Regions from separate parts of the Pseudovibrio sp. Ad5 genome, predicted to be linked through region 2. Evidence: riboswitches for the same ligand, from Rfam matches in the RefSeq annotation. Region 2 holds a riboswitch; the other holds the start of a gene.
The links. A riboswitch is a leader RNA that binds a small molecule or an ion and turns the genes downstream of it on or off. The one in region 2 is predicted to bind thiamine pyrophosphate.
Positions count from the first base shown of each region.

Region 1: it holds a riboswitch for thiamine pyrophosphate, as region 2 does, so the genes downstream of both, thiC (phosphomethylpyrimidine synthase ThiC) here and thiB (thiamine ABC transporter substrate binding subunit) in region 2, are expected to answer to the same signal.

Region 1 is NZ_LMCH01000004.1:30,801-38,238, reverse strand. It holds gene PsAD5_RS02260 (ABC transporter substrate-binding protein) at 20-1,276, opposite strand; gene PsAD5_RS02255 (N-acetylmuramic acid 6-phosphate etherase) at 1,408-2,355, opposite strand; gene PsAD5_RS02250 (hypothetical protein) at 2,522-4,489, opposite strand; TPP riboswitch at 4,673-4,793, shown strand; gene thiC (phosphomethylpyrimidine synthase ThiC) at 4,909-6,708, shown strand; gene PsAD5_RS02240 (FAD-dependent oxidoreductase) at 6,705-7,438, shown strand, end outside.
Region 2 is NZ_LMCH01000020.1:19,318-26,755, reverse strand. It holds gene PsAD5_RS11610 (hypothetical protein) at 131-352, shown strand; gene PsAD5_RS11605 (L-serine ammonia-lyase, iron-sulfur-dependent, subunit alpha) at 805-2,364, opposite strand; gene katG (catalase/peroxidase HPI) at 2,691-4,868, shown strand; TPP riboswitch at 4,985-5,091, shown strand; gene thiB (thiamine ABC transporter substrate binding subunit) at 5,113-6,105, shown strand; gene PsAD5_RS11590 (thiamine/thiamine pyrophosphate ABC transporter permease ThiP) at 6,081-7,438, shown strand, end outside.

The DNA.
Region 1 (7,438 bases), on a different contig from region 2:
ATTCAGTCAGAGAGATGGCTTAATCCATCTGAGGTTCGTACCAGGCACTCAGGCCCTTCTGAAGCTGGTTCGCTGCGTCCGCAGGTGTCTGCTTGCCATTGATGACGTTTGCAGACACGACCCACATTTCGTTCCAGAGGTTTGGAGTACCGCGAGAAACGATCTGTGCCGCAGAGCGGTTGGTGGACTGACAGTCTTTACGCCAGGAGATGAACTCGTCCGCCAGTGGATCAGTGAGCGAGATCTCATGCTTGGACAAGGAGAAGAAGCCCGGCACAGCGTTGGAATAGAGTTCTGCGAACTCTTTGGTGCCCATCCACTCAAGGAACTTCATGGCAGCTTCAGAATTTGGCGAGGCTGCATTCAGGCCAATGCCGATGTCAGTGTGGTCTGAGATGTAGCAGCTGTCACCCTCTGCTGGCAGAGGTGGACGGAAGGCGCCAAGCTTGAAGTCTGAATCGCGGTTGAAGCCTGCAATTTCCCAAGAGCCTGATGGATAGATTGCAGCGCGGCCCAGTGTGAACAGTGTCTGGCTATCCGGATAGGATTGAGCTTCATAGCCATCCCCAAGGTACGGCCCCCAGCTTGCCAGTACTTCAAACGGCTTTACCCAGCCATCATCCGTCAACTTGCCGGTGCCAGCAACGACTGCCTTACGACCTTCCTCACCTTTCCAGTACATTGGCCCAATGTTCTGATAGCCCATTGCAGCGGATTCCCACTGATCCAACGTACCCATTGCCATTGGGATATAATTGCCGTCTTCCTTGATCTTGTCGAGAACAGCAATGAACTCTGCCTGAGTTTTCGGTGGTTCAACACCGACTTCAGCAAAAGCATCCTTGTTGTAGATGAAGCCGTGGATCACAGCGGCCATTGGCACGCAGAAGGTTGCGCTGCCATCATCTGTGCTCCACGCCCCTTTTGCTGAATCCGGGAAGTTGTCGAGGGTTGCCATGCCCTGCAGGTTCTTCAGGTAACCTTTGCTGTAAAGATCCAACGCCCCATCAAACGGACGGCATGTGATCAGATCACCAGCGGTTCCACCTTCCAGTTTTGCATTCAGTGCAGCGTTGTATTGCGTTGGAGCTGTTGGCGAGAATCTGATTTTGACCTCTGGATGTGCCTTCATAAACGCAGGCAGGATGGTTTCCTGCCAGATGCTCAAGTCGTCGTTACGCCAGCTCTCAATTGTCAGTTCTGAAGCAGCAAAAGCAAAGGATGCGGAGCCCAAAAGCAAAGATGCAGCAATGCCTGATGACAAATAGTGTTTCATTATTTCCTCCCATAACAAATAATCGAATACCGCCTTGAAAAACCGTCGATATCGCAACTCGCCTGCCCCCCAGCGGGCGAATATTCCTGTTGGCGCATTACGATCTAAACGGGTCGCAATGCGCGCATAAATCAATCAGGTTGATGTAACCCAAGCACCCGAAGAGATTCTCCCAAATCTCCCTGAGTTTCATTCAATACATTGGTGGCCTGTTGTTTTGTTGCTCCCAGCACCAGCAAGACAGCCAGTTTAATCTGGCTTCCGCTTTCATGCAGGGCCGCAGCGGCTTTTTCCTGAGAGCAAACGGTGAGTGAGACCACCATGTCTTTGGCGCGTTGATCAAGCTTGATGTTGGTCAGCTGCATATCCACCATGTAGCCGCGATATACCTTTTTCAACCGAACCATAAGCGCTGTAGAGAATAGGTTGAGCGCCGCCTTTTGGCTGGTACCTGCGGATAATCTGGTTGATCCTGCCAAAACTTCAGGGCCCGTCCTTAACAGGATTTCATGCTCAGCATCGGCCAGTAACGGGCTTTGCGGATTGTTTGCCAGTGATATGGTCAAAGCCCCCGCGCCTCTGGCGGTTTGAATGGCAGAGCGGGTAAAAGGTGTGGTGCCGCTTGCTGCAACACCTAAAACGACATCAGAAGCGCTGACATTATTCTCCAAAATGAAAGCACGGCCTGCTTCTTCGCTGTCCTCAGCGCCTTCCTGCGGGCGTAACAATCCAGCTTCACCGCCTGCCAGACCATAGATCAGGCGATGCTCTGGCCAGCCAAATGTAGGGATGAGTTCAATGCCATCCAGAACGCCCAGTCTGCCTGAGGTCCCTGCGCCGACGTAGACAAGTCGACCTTCGGTTCCCTGCAGTCTTTGGGCAGCAGCATCCACTGCGGCTTCCAGCTCTCCCAACGCAGACCAAACAGCGTTGAGGGCTTGCATTTGACCACCCAGCAAGGCTTTGAGGACTTCGTCAGTCCCCCATGTTTCCAAGCCTGCATAACGTGAAGATCTTTGCTCGGTTTCACGCCACTCCTGCGGATTGGAATGTTCTGGAAACCCCACTTTTTTGGATATGCTGGACACGAGACTCTCCCTGATACCAATAGCATACCAACAACTCACGATATGGCAATGATATATTAGAAAAGACCCGCAACTTGCGTAATCCCAATAGATTTCTAACAGTTACCTGTGACAATTGCAGGCCACAGGTATTGTTTTGGACCTAGTTTTTTCTTGGTCAATCCCAGCGTGCTTCTTCTTCGCGGCGTACAAAGACGACCTGACGTCCATCAGGCAGCAACTGGCTGATTTGATCTGGGCCGCCGTGTTCATCAAACTCAACTAATCCAATGCCACTTGCATTCAGCAAGCGTCGGCCATGATGCGTGCCCACAGGTTTGCGCGGAATAACCTTCATGCCACGTCGTCTGGTGAGCCAGTTCAAGGGAGAGCGAGGCGCATAGAGCCAGCGGTTCAGATGGTCGAGTTTATCAAGCAGTTTGGCCGGGAACTCGTTTTTGATGCCACTGCTGCAGATTTGCCAGATGTCAGGCCCACGAGAATGTCCGCGTAACTCGACATCGTAAACAAAGGAATAGTGCACATCACCAGAAAGGATCGTAAAACGATCTGGCGTTTTGCGGTGGCGGAACACGTTCAAAATGCCATCTGCCGTTCCCGGATGTGCCATCCAGTATTCCGCATCCACCATGAGCGGCTTGCCCATGAACGTGAGCAGCTTCTGCAACGTTTCGATCAGCTTTACGCCGAAGATCGGAGCTGCGGAGACGAGTAGCACGGCGTCTTTTCCGCGCAGAGATCGTTGTAAATCTGTGACCGCTTCCCAGTCCAGAAGACCCGAGGGTAGATACCCTGCCCGCTCTGATCTCCATCGGCGTGTGCGCGTATCCAACACCAGCAGTGGTGGGTCTAGTTCCCAGTGATAGTCCCAGTTTTCAAAGGCGAAGAGATGCTCCAGAAACTCATCGTAGCTGTTTGTGCCGGGCACCGTGACAGCTCGCGTCATCGCTTCAAGTGTTCTACCTGAGAACGCTTCAGGTCGGTTGCCCCACCCCTGATTGAGCATATAGGCACACAAGGCATTGCCAATGATCCGTCGGGAGAACGGATGGCCGTAGGCGGTCTCTTCCCAGTCACGGTTGAGGTTCCAATCATCAGTGACATCATGGTCATCAAAGATCATCGCGACCGGAAGATGGGCAAACAGGCGGCGCACCTGACTGAGGCCAACAACAAACTCCTTCAGGATTTTCTGTTCGCTCTCATAGAGCTCTGCTTCTTCTGGTGTCAGTCCTTCGGGGGCATCTGTCTCAACCAGTCCCCATAGCGCCGGAGACCAGACGAGGAGGTACATTGCCAAGAATTCAGCAAGTGTGATCAGATGGTTATGGGCGTGATCAGCAGTGAAGATCGGTTTTTCTACGCCACCGAACAAGACAAGCCAGAGCTTTCGGTTTTTCTCCAGACTTGGGAGAAATTTTTCGCGGCGGTAGTAGGTGTCGCCGTGCTGGTAGAAATCTGATGCCTTATCAGGCACTTTGCTTTCCAAGCCCGCCAGCTGTTCCTCAGTGATACCGAGTTTTTCGATAAGCACATGGATAGCTCGCAGCATGGGGCCAGCAACATCATCTGAGTAAATCTGATCGCCACTCATCACGAGGGCAGCTGGCCATTTTTCCTTATCAACTTTGGTGCCCTTCTCAGCTCTGATGTGCTTTGCCAGAAACAGATCAGCTGCGACCAGACCATCGCCGGATTCGTGATGTGGTTTGCGGCAAGACCCGTGCAGGAGTGAGGAAACTTTTGAGCTTAGCAGAAAGCCTGGGAGTTCCTGATTTTCATAGCAGAGATCAGGAGCCCATACGGAATGATCCTGCCACCCAGCCTCCTCATCATCCTCCATACGCAGAGCAAGGCGGTAACTGATCCAAGTGTCATGCGGTAGAGGGCTTTGGAGAGGTAGATCGATCAGGAGGTAATGGAGATGTACCCCTGCTGAGATCAGGTTTACCTCAGTTTGCGCTTTCGTCAGCTCGTAGGTTTGCGGCTCACGGCCTTGTGGGAGCAAATCCAGTTTCACATCTGCCGGAGCGCGCACTGCGAGCCAGAATGTTAAACGTGAGGTTTCCAGTCGACGCAAGATCGGGCCAGCTAAAACGGATGGGAGAGAATAGTTTTCAAGCATTCGTTGATATTATTTTTCGCGATATCCAGATGTGAAATTCTTAGATGAGAGATAGGAACGCAAACCGCAAAATCCAATAAGTGTCAGCGACTCCCCTCTCATAAAATCCAACTTACAAAAGATTTCTGAACCTCGCCTGAACCGAACCTGCCTTGACACTAGTTCATAATCGTTCTAGCAAAATCATGTCTGCAGGGGAGTCTCACCAAGGAGACTGAGAGGCTGACAGAGCGCAAGCTCGGCGACGCGACCCTTAGAACCTGACCCAGTTGATACTGGCGTAGGAAGCACGGGTCGCGGGGCCTGTTTGAAGGGCCAGTGTAACAACCGCGATCTTAGCAGCAGAAGTTCTTTCTGCCGTTTCCCAGCCAAAACTCATCTGGTGTCTTTTTCGAGTTATGAACTTGAGGAGCACCATTATGACGACGCCGAACCCATCCATCACCACAGGCGCTTTGCCAGCAGCGCGCAAAATCTATGTTCGTGGCAGCTTGCACGAAGACGTGCTTGTGCCCATGCGCGAAATCAGCGTTCACCCGACAGCAGGTGAACCACCGCTGCCAGTCTATGATAGTTCCGGCCCATACACAGACCCAACGGCAACAACGAATATTTCTGAAGGTTTGCCTGCTCTACGGCGCAAGTGGATTGAGGTGCGCGGTGACACTGAGGAGTATGATGGCCGCGAGATTAAACCTGAAGACAATGGTTTTGTGAAAGGCGACCGGCTTGTTCCTGAGTTTCCGGTGAAGCCTCGCCCCTTGCGCGGAAAGGACGGTAAAGCCGTCACCCAGCTGGCTTATGCCCGCGCTGGCATTATCACACCGGAGATGGAGTTTATCGCCATCCGCGAAAACCAGTTGCGGGAAGCGGTTGCAGAAGAGCGGTGTGGCAATGACTGGGGTGCGAGCATTCCAGATTATGTAACACCAGAGTTTGTACGTGATGAAGTGGCAGCTGGCCGCGCGATCATTCCGTCGAACATCAACCACCCTGAGAGTGAGCCGATGATCATCGGGCGGAACTTTCTGGTCAAGATCAACGCCAATATGGGTACATCTGCTGTTACCTCCTCCATGGAAGAGGAAGTCGACAAGATGGTGTGGTCGATCCGCTGGGGTGCTGACACGGTGATGGATCTGTCTACCGGTCGTAACATTCACAACACCCGTGAATGGATCATCCGCAACAGTCCTGTACCGATTGGGACCGTCCCGCTTTATCAGGCACTTGAGAAGGTGAATGGAGTTGCGGAAGATCTGACTTGGGAAATCTTCCGCGACACGTTGATTGAGCAGGCAGAGCAAGGGGTTGATTACTTCACCATCCATGCTGGCGTGCGCCTTCACATGGTGCCGATGACCGTTAATCGCGTGACGGGGATTGTCTCCCGTGGCGGTTCCATCATGGCGAAGTGGTGTCTGCATCATCACAAAGACAGCTTCCTCTATGAGCACTTTGACGAGATCTGCGATATTTGCCGCCAGTACGATGTGGCGTTTTCTCTTGGTGATGGATTGCGTCCGGGTTCCATTGCAGATGCAAATGATGAAGCCCAGTTTGCCGAGTTGGAGACGCTTGGGGAGCTGACCAAGATTGCATGGGCCAAGGATTGTCAGGTGATGATTGAAGGCCCGGGTCATGTGGCCATGCACAAGATCAAAGAGAACATGGATAAGCAGCTGGAATGCTGCCATGAAGCACCGTTTTACACGCTTGGCCCTCTCACCACGGATATCGCGCCCGGATATGATCACATCACCTCCGGCATCGGTGCTGCGATGATCGGGTGGTTTGGCTGCGCCATGCTTTGCTATGTGACACCGAAAGAGCATTTAGGGTTGCCGGACCGGGATGATGTGAAAACCGGTGTGATTACCTATAAGATTGCAGCTCACGCCGCTGATCTTGCGAAAGGATTGCCGGGTGCCCAGCGGCGGGATGATGCCTTATCTCGTGCTCGCTTTGAATTCCGCTGGGAGGATCAATTCAACCTCTCTCTCGATCCCGATACTGCGCGAGAGTTCCACGATGAAACTCTGCCGAAAGACGCGCATAAAGTGGCTCATTTCTGCTCTATGTGCGGACCTAAGTTCTGTTCCATGCGGATCTCGCACGATATCCGCGCGGAGGCCCAGAAGGAAGGTATGGAGGCTATGGCAGCCAAGTTCCGCGAAGGCGGCAAGTTGTACCTGCCACTTGAAGGGACAGAGCAGTGATTACGATTGCAGGAGCCGGCCTTGCGGGGCTGGCTTCCGCCTATGAGCTAGCAAAGCGCGGTGCATCCGTCACTATCTTTGAAAAATCCGCTAAACCGGGCGAAAGCAGTGTCGCACGGTTTGCCGGCGGCATGCTTGCTCCGTTTTGCGAGCGTGAAAGCGCAGAAGAAGACGTTGTTACACTTGGGGTGCAAGCCGCTGATTGGTGGTCTCAGGTAACGCTTGTGACCCGGCACGGAACGCTGGTGGTTACTCCGCCGCGCGATCAGGCCGAGCTGACCCGTTTTGCACGGCGGACCTCACACTTTACCGAGGTGAACGGTCAAGCGATCTCAGAGCTGGAGCCAGCATTGGCTGGACGCTTTGAGCGTGGGCTGTTTTTCAAAGAGGAAGCTCATCTGGACCCACGGCAGGCACTGGCTGACCTGACAGGGGCTGTTCAGGAGCTTGGGGTAGAGATCCAATATGGAAGGACTGCACCTGAGCGGGTCAATCTCAATTGCACAGCAACCGCATCCAGCCTTCCTGACTTGCGGGCTGTGCGCGGTGAGATGGCGATTTTGCATTGTCCTGAGGTTCAGCTTTCCCGTGTCATCCGGCTCTTACACCCACGTATGCCGCTTTATCTGGTCCCGCGGGCTGATGGTTTATTCATGATTGGCGGGACCATGGTGGAGAGTAATTCTGAACGTCCTCCTACTCTTCGCTCCCTTACAGAAATGCTGAGCAC
Region 2 (7,438 bases):
ATAGAGGGCAGGGGCTGTCTCACCAGTGTTTGGCATTGAATTAAGCTGTCAATTTCTTCCTCGTAAAGAACTCTGATTGCACTGATGTGCCACCGCCTGCTCTGAAACTTTTAAACTACGGAGACCTGTTATGTTGCCCGCCATTGTCTTGATCGCAGAAGGATTGGTTGCTCTCTGGTTCCTACTGTTTTTGACGATGATCACAAGCATCTACCTGGATGGCAGAGGATATGGCTCCGGCGTGAAACCCAAGGCAGAGCTAGCCTTCTTCAAACACATTCGTGTCTTCGTAACACTCGGCATATCAGTCGCCTGCGTTGTGACCCTGGCAGAAGCATTTGAATTGATCTGACGGAATTCGGAAGAGCCCCATGAAAATCTACGAGTACTTCCCCGCCATCTTCATCTGGGCCATAGTCCCAGCCCCCCTCTGGATCTGGCTTGGCCTGATCTGGTTTGTTTGAGAAGGGTGAGAGGAGCTCCCTCTTCACCTCAAAGTCCGATCTATGAATGTCCTTCTCACCCGACTTACAGGCGAAGAGGGGAGCCCTGGGTAAGCTGGGAGGGAGGCGCTGGTGATGTAGAGGGTGTCCAGCTTCTTGCTATCGAAGGTGGCACGGTTGAGCGTGGAGCTGGCAGGTCAATGACGCGGATTAACACGCCGTCCGGCAGATGGTGGTTGATGCGCCAGCCGCCTCAGATTGCAACCCAGACACCTCCGAGATGATAAAGCTCCTGAACAGCTGTAAGGAGACGATTGTAGGGAATATGGGCGGTTAAGGCATTGAGAACTATGGGTCGACCTCATCCGCACATTGCACAAGCAGTCGGTGTTGCCGCACATCCACCGCGAGCTGTACAGCGCAAGTCAGAGTGCATCTGTTCACCTACTTTCTGTGTGCTAATGACCATCTCATCAAATGGCAACACAGCGTCAAAACCAGAAAGGCTAGCAACCGCAGACGATTGCGCATGCGCGATCCCAGCGATATTGCGCGCATGACAGGGAATTTCCACTTCCCCACCAACTGGGTCGCAAACCAAACCAAGCGTATTCATCAGACAAAGTGATGCCGCATTAAAGGCTTGTTGTGCTGTTCCTCCAAACAGATGGACCAATCCAGCTGAAATCATTGCGGCTGAAGCACCAGTCTCCACTGAGCATCCTCCCGTTTCAGCGGCAAAACTTCCGTGCTCAGCAAAAACAGCTCCCACAAGTGCTGTGACTTGAAGGGCGTCGATAATCCTTTCACGATCAACACCTTGTTGTTTCAAGGAATATAGCGTGCCCGGTACGATGCCAGAACTTCCAGCTGTTGGAGCAGCAACAACCACTCCCCGATTTGCGTTTGCATCCATAACTGCAAGAGAAGCACTAAGCGCATCCTGCAAGAATGGTGAGCCGATAATCTCCACGGGATTTGCTGCACCAACCTGTTTTGCGCTCGGTTTCAGGAACTTCATAGTGGATGATTGATTGGTAAGCGCTAGGCCTGCCTGAACTGCGTCCATCATCACATCATACCGGTCTGCAAAGGCTTTTCGCGTTTGGGGCTCAGTCAAGCCTAACCGCTTGGCTTCCAGGGACAAAGCAAGATCTGCAAGACTGTGTCCTCTGCTGGTTTGTTGGACCAAAGCCTTTGGGCTGGCAAAAAGAGGGGCCTCATCGTGGACAGAGAATTGGACAGGTATGCAGGACCTGACCTTCCAGCTCTGTTCTATCATGTCTTTCAACTCTGGTTGTTGAGGTGATAGTGGCGAACTGGATTTGATCTCAATAAGTTGGTGGCTATTCTTCGAACCTGCACAGACACGAGCTTGTACCTTTGCATTTGAGGGAAGCTGCTGAAGAGGTGAATTGTCTCCACATTCCAGAAGAAGTATAAAATCGCTCCCAGTCACATCAATTGCGAAAGAGTTAAAGCTATCGAGCTTGAACATCCCGCCGCCTATTGAAAGGCCTTTGAAGTGATCTTCCCGAAGTGCGCCTTCGCTGTCTTCAACCGTGATTGCAATTTCCACTCGGTTTGGATGATCTTTGGTGTCTAAATTTCTAATGTTGATCTCTAGCGTAAATGGCTTGCCGTTCATCAAATCAGATAGAGCTTGTCGATACTTAGGTGAGGTGACCTCTTCTCCCATCAAGCCTGCAGCAAAGCCTTCGTCACTGCCTTGGTTGGTATAGACTTGGGCAAACGAGCCCTCTGGATCGAACGCAATTTCAACATTCACAATTTTATCGCCATCACAAAGGGAAAGTTGGCGAACAGTCTTTCCTATGAAGTATGGCGCTGCAGAGTGAGAGCTCGACGGTCCTCTCATCACCGGACCAATTATGGAATTGAGAAGACTAATAGTGCTCATGCAAATTTCTCCGCGAAAATCAATGTGATATTTTACACGGATTGTTGCTGCATTGAAGGGCAGAACTGATGCTTTCCTCACCTCGCGAAAAGCATCTCCGTGTGTGATGAGGAGAGCTCAGAGGAGCAATCTAAGCACCTTCGTTTACCTTCAAATTTATACGATAAGAAAAACTTATTGATATGCGTAGGAGATGCAATTTCACTTAATGCGTTTAGCGCCCTATATTCAGTCTAGAATTTGCTGGATGCATCGTTTCGTCTCACCGCTTAAGGTAAACGCTACGTCAAAACCAGCAAGAGCCAAATTAGATAGTGGAGACAGCAATGCACGGTAACGATGTCAAGACAGCCGGTGTTTGTCCGGTGGTACATGGCGCGAATACATCGATGGATAAGCCGGTTACCCGATGGTGGCCTGATGCTTTGAATCTCGACATCCTCCATCAACATGGTGCGCGTACCAACCCGATGGACCCAGGCTTCAACTATCATGATGCTGTTAAATCACTCGACTTCGAAGCGGTGAAGGCAGACGTTCATGCGCTCATGACCGACAGTCAGGACTGGTGGCCAGCGGATTGGGGTCATTATGGTGGCCTGATGATCCGCCTTTCGTGGCACACAGCTGGCTCTTATCGTCTGGCAGATGGTCGCGGTGGCGGCGGTTCCGGCAACATTCGCTTTGCTCCGCTTAACTCCTGGCCTGATAACGCAAGCCTCGATAAAGCCCGCCGTTTGCTTTGGCCTATCAAGAAAAAGTACGGCAACGCTCTCTCCTGGGCTGATCTGATTATTCTCGCAGGCACTATCGCCTATGACTCCATGGGTCTGAAAACCTTTGGTTTCGGGTTTGGCCGTGAGGATATCTGGGGTCCGGAGATCGACACCTATTGGGGATCTGAGAAAGAATGGCTTGCGCGCAGTGAAGAGCGCTATGACGATCTGGATGATCCTTCAACGCTCGAAAATCCGCTTGCAGCAACCCATATGGGCTTGATCTACGTGAACCCGGAAGGCGTGAATGGCGTTCCCGGTCCGCAAAAAACAGCTGATCAGATCCGCGAAACCTTTGCTCGTATGGCAATGAATGACGAGGAAACTGCTGCGCTGACGTGCGGTGGTCACACCGTTGGTAAAACCCATGGACGCGGTGCCGTCGATAACATCGGTGTCGCACCGGAAGCCGCTGGTCTTGAAGAGCAGGGCTTTGGCTGGTCTAACCCCGGACAGGATGGCAAGGCAACAAATGCCTTTACCTCTGGCATCGAGGGTGCGTGGACCACACACCCAACCACGTTCGATATGGGTTTCTTTGATATGCTGTTCGGCCATGAATGGGAGCAGGTAAAATCTCCTGCCGGCGCATGGCAATGGGAACCTGTGTCCATCAAGGAAGAAGACAAACCTGTTGATCCAACAGACCCGTCTGTTCGTCACAATCCAATCATGACGGATGCGGACATGGCGATGAAGGTTGACCCGATCTACAACGAGTACTGTCAGAAATTCATAGCAGATCCTGAGTACTTCAGAGATACGTTTGCGCGTGCATGGTTCAAGCTGACCCACCGCGATATGGGACCGAGAGCCAATTATCTTGGCCCGGATGTGCCGAAAGAAGACCTTATCTGGCAGGATCCGGTTCCGGCGGGCAACACCAACTATGATGTTGTTGCAGTGAAAGCAAAAATTGCGGCAAGTGGTTTGAGCAATGAAGATCTGATCAAAACCGCTTGGGACAGCGCACGTACCTATCGCGGCTCTGATATGCGCGGTGGTGCCAACGGTGCTCGTATCCGCCTTGCTCCTCAAAAGGATTGGGTTGGCAATGAGCCAGACCGGCTTGCCAAAGTTCTGGCTGTGCTTGAACCAATCGCAGCGCAGGCAGGAGCCTCAGTCGCAGATGTGATCGTGCTGGCAGGCAACGTTGGTGTAGAAAATGCCATCAAAGCAGCTGGTTTCAACGTGGAAGTTCCATTTGCTTCTGGTCGCGGTGATGCAACAGATGCGATGACTGATGCGACATCCTTCTCTGTATTGGAGCCTATTTCTGATGGCTTCCGTAACTGGCAGAAGCAAGAGTACGCTGTTAGCCCGGAAGAAATGATGCTGGATCGTGCTCAGCTCCTCCGCCTCACTGGCTGGGAAATGACTGCACTCGTTGGTGGTCTGCGCGTTCTTGGTGCCAATTATGGCGGATCAAAGCACGGTGTCTTCACGGACCGCGAAGGTCAGCTGACAACGGACTTCTTCGTCAACCTGACCGATATGGACAACAGCTGGCATCCACTCAAAGATGGCACCTATGAGATCCGCGACCGCAAATCTGGCAAGCCTAAGTGGACTGCAACCAGTGCAGATCTTGTGTTTGGCTCCAACTCAATCCTGCGCGCTTATGCTGAAGTGTATGCTCAGGATGACAACCACGAAAAGTTCGTCCGCGACTTCGTGGCAACATGGACCAAGGTCATGAACGCCGACCGCTTCGACCTGACAGCCTAATAAATGCGACCAGTCCGGGCAGGAAACTGCCCGGGCTTTTTATTGCAACTCCCTACAGGTGCTCTCCAGACGCTGGCTATATCCAGTTGCGCTTCTGTGTTTTTCCGGTTAAGAACCGCTTGACCTCGGGGTGCGCGTATTTGTCGTGCTGAGATGCTTTAGTGGCGAACCCGTTGAACCTGAACCGGCTAGAACCGGCGGAGGGAAGGGTACCGGTTTCATCCATCCTTGCCCTCTCGCCGCAATGGAGGATGACTTGAAACATCTGTTAATTGCTGCGGGATTACTCACTGCAACATCAGCGATGGCTGTTGAGAAGCCTCAACTGACAGTTTACACATACGACAGCTTCGTTTCTGACTGGGGCCCAGGCCCAAAAGTGGAAGAAGCGTTTGAGGCTGTATGCGAGTGTGACCTGAAACTTGTTGGCGTCGAAGATGGCGCAGCACTGCTTTCCCGCATTCGTCTTGAAGGTAAAAACTCGGATGCCGATGTGGTGCTGGGTCTGGACACCAATCTGGTAGAGACTGCCAAGAAAACTGGCCTGTTTGCACCACACACTGTTGAAGCCCAATACACTCTGCCAGTGGAGTGGGCTGACGAAACCTTTGTGCCGTACGACTGGGGCTACTTTGCCTTCGTACACAAGGCTGGCGAAACCGTACCAACCAACTTCCGCGAGCTTGCGAAGAGCGATGCCAAGATCCTTATTCAAGATCCACGCTCCTCTACACCCGGCCTCGGGCTGCTGCTTTGGGTGAAAGCGGCTTACGGAGACGAAGCTGCTGATGTGTGGGCGGATCTTTCCGATAACATCGTGACGGTTACAAAAGGTTGGTCTGAAGCCTACGGTCTTTTCCTTGATGGGGAAGCGGAGATGGTGCTCAGCTACACCACGTCTCCGGCTTACCACCTGATTGCCGAGGAAGATAACAGCAAGACCACTGCCGCGTTTGAAGAAGGCCATTACATGCAGGTTGAAGTAGCGGCAAAGCTTGCCGGGACTGATCAGCCAGAGTTGGCAGACAAGTTCCTAAGCTTCATGGTTTCAGATGCTTTCCAGACAATCATTCCAACAACCAACTGGATGTATCCTGCTGTGACACCTAAAGGTGGTTTACCTGCTGGCTTTGACACACTGCAGGTGCCGGAAAAAGCTTTGTTCTTTAAGCCTGAAGAAGCTGCTGCTGCAAGACGTGAGGCTCTGCCGGAATGGCTAGAAGCGCTCAGCCAGTAAGTTCGCTTCCCGGTGTTGCCGCGGCATTTCTTGTCGCGGCACTCATACTTGGCACGTTGGCCGCGGTTGCACTGCGAGCTGAAGCGGGTCACGGCTTCTCCTCTTCCGATTGGGCCGCTCTCAAGTTTACGCTCACGCAGGCCGTGCTTTCTGCTGTGATCAGTGTTGCGCTGGCTGTGCCGGTTGCGCGCGCGCTGGCGCGACGGCGGTTTCCGGGCCGCAGTTTGCTCATTGCACTGCTTGGTGCCCCCTTCATTCTACCAGTTATCGTTGCCATTCTTGGGTTGCTACAGGTGTTTGGCCGTGCGGGCTGGATATCTGATATGCTTGTTTATTTTGGTGCTTCACCCATTCGCATTTATGGCCTCCACGGTGTTGTGCTGGCTCATGTTTTCTTCAACCTTCCGCTGGCAACCCGATTGATTTTGCAGGGGTGGCAAGAGGTTCCCTCAGAGCGCTTTCGCCTTGCAGCGCAACTTGGGTGTGATGGAAAAGCCCTGTTTCGGCTGATTGAACTCCCCATGCTCGCGCGCATTTTACCCGGAGCACTGGCTGTGATCTTTGCGATCTGCCTGACAAGCTTTGCTGTTGCTCTGACGCTTGGTGGTGGGCCACGGGCGACAACTATTGAGCTGGCGATCTACCAGGCTTTTACATACGATTTTGATCTTGGCCGTGCCGCGCTGCTTTCTGCATTGCAACTCACGCTTACCGCTGCTGCTGCCTTTGCGGCGCTGAAGCTCTCACGCGGTGAAGGGTTTGGTGCAGGACTGGACCGAGCGATCCGGCGCTGGGATGGTGGTGCACCTGTTGCAGACGCCTTCTGGATTTTGCTTGCAACATTCTTTTTGCTTTTGCCGCTCAGTGCCGTTGTTCTTTCAGGCCTTAGCGGTCTGTTTCTGGTGCCCTTTATTGTGTTGAAGGCGGCGCTTGTTTCCGTTGCTGTCGCTGCGGCCAGCACGGTGATCTTGTTGCTGTTCGCATTGCCTATGGCAGCAGCCGTTGCCGTTCGCCGACATAGCGTGGTTGAGCTTGTCGGAATTTTGGGGTTGGCAGCGTCTCCACTGGTGATCGGAACGGGCTTGTTTATCATCATACGCCCGTGGGCAAACCCGTCTGACCTTGCTCTTCCTGTGACGGCACTGGTCAACGCGGCGATGGCATTGCCGTTTGCACTTCGCATTCTTGTCCCTGCTGCACGAGATACGGTTTCGCGACATGGACGGTTGGCCTTGTCTCTGAATATGGAAGGTTGGGTGTTCTTCTCACGTGTCCTCATTCCACGCATGCGGCCACAGATCGGATTTGCTGCGGGGCTTGCAGCAGCACTTTC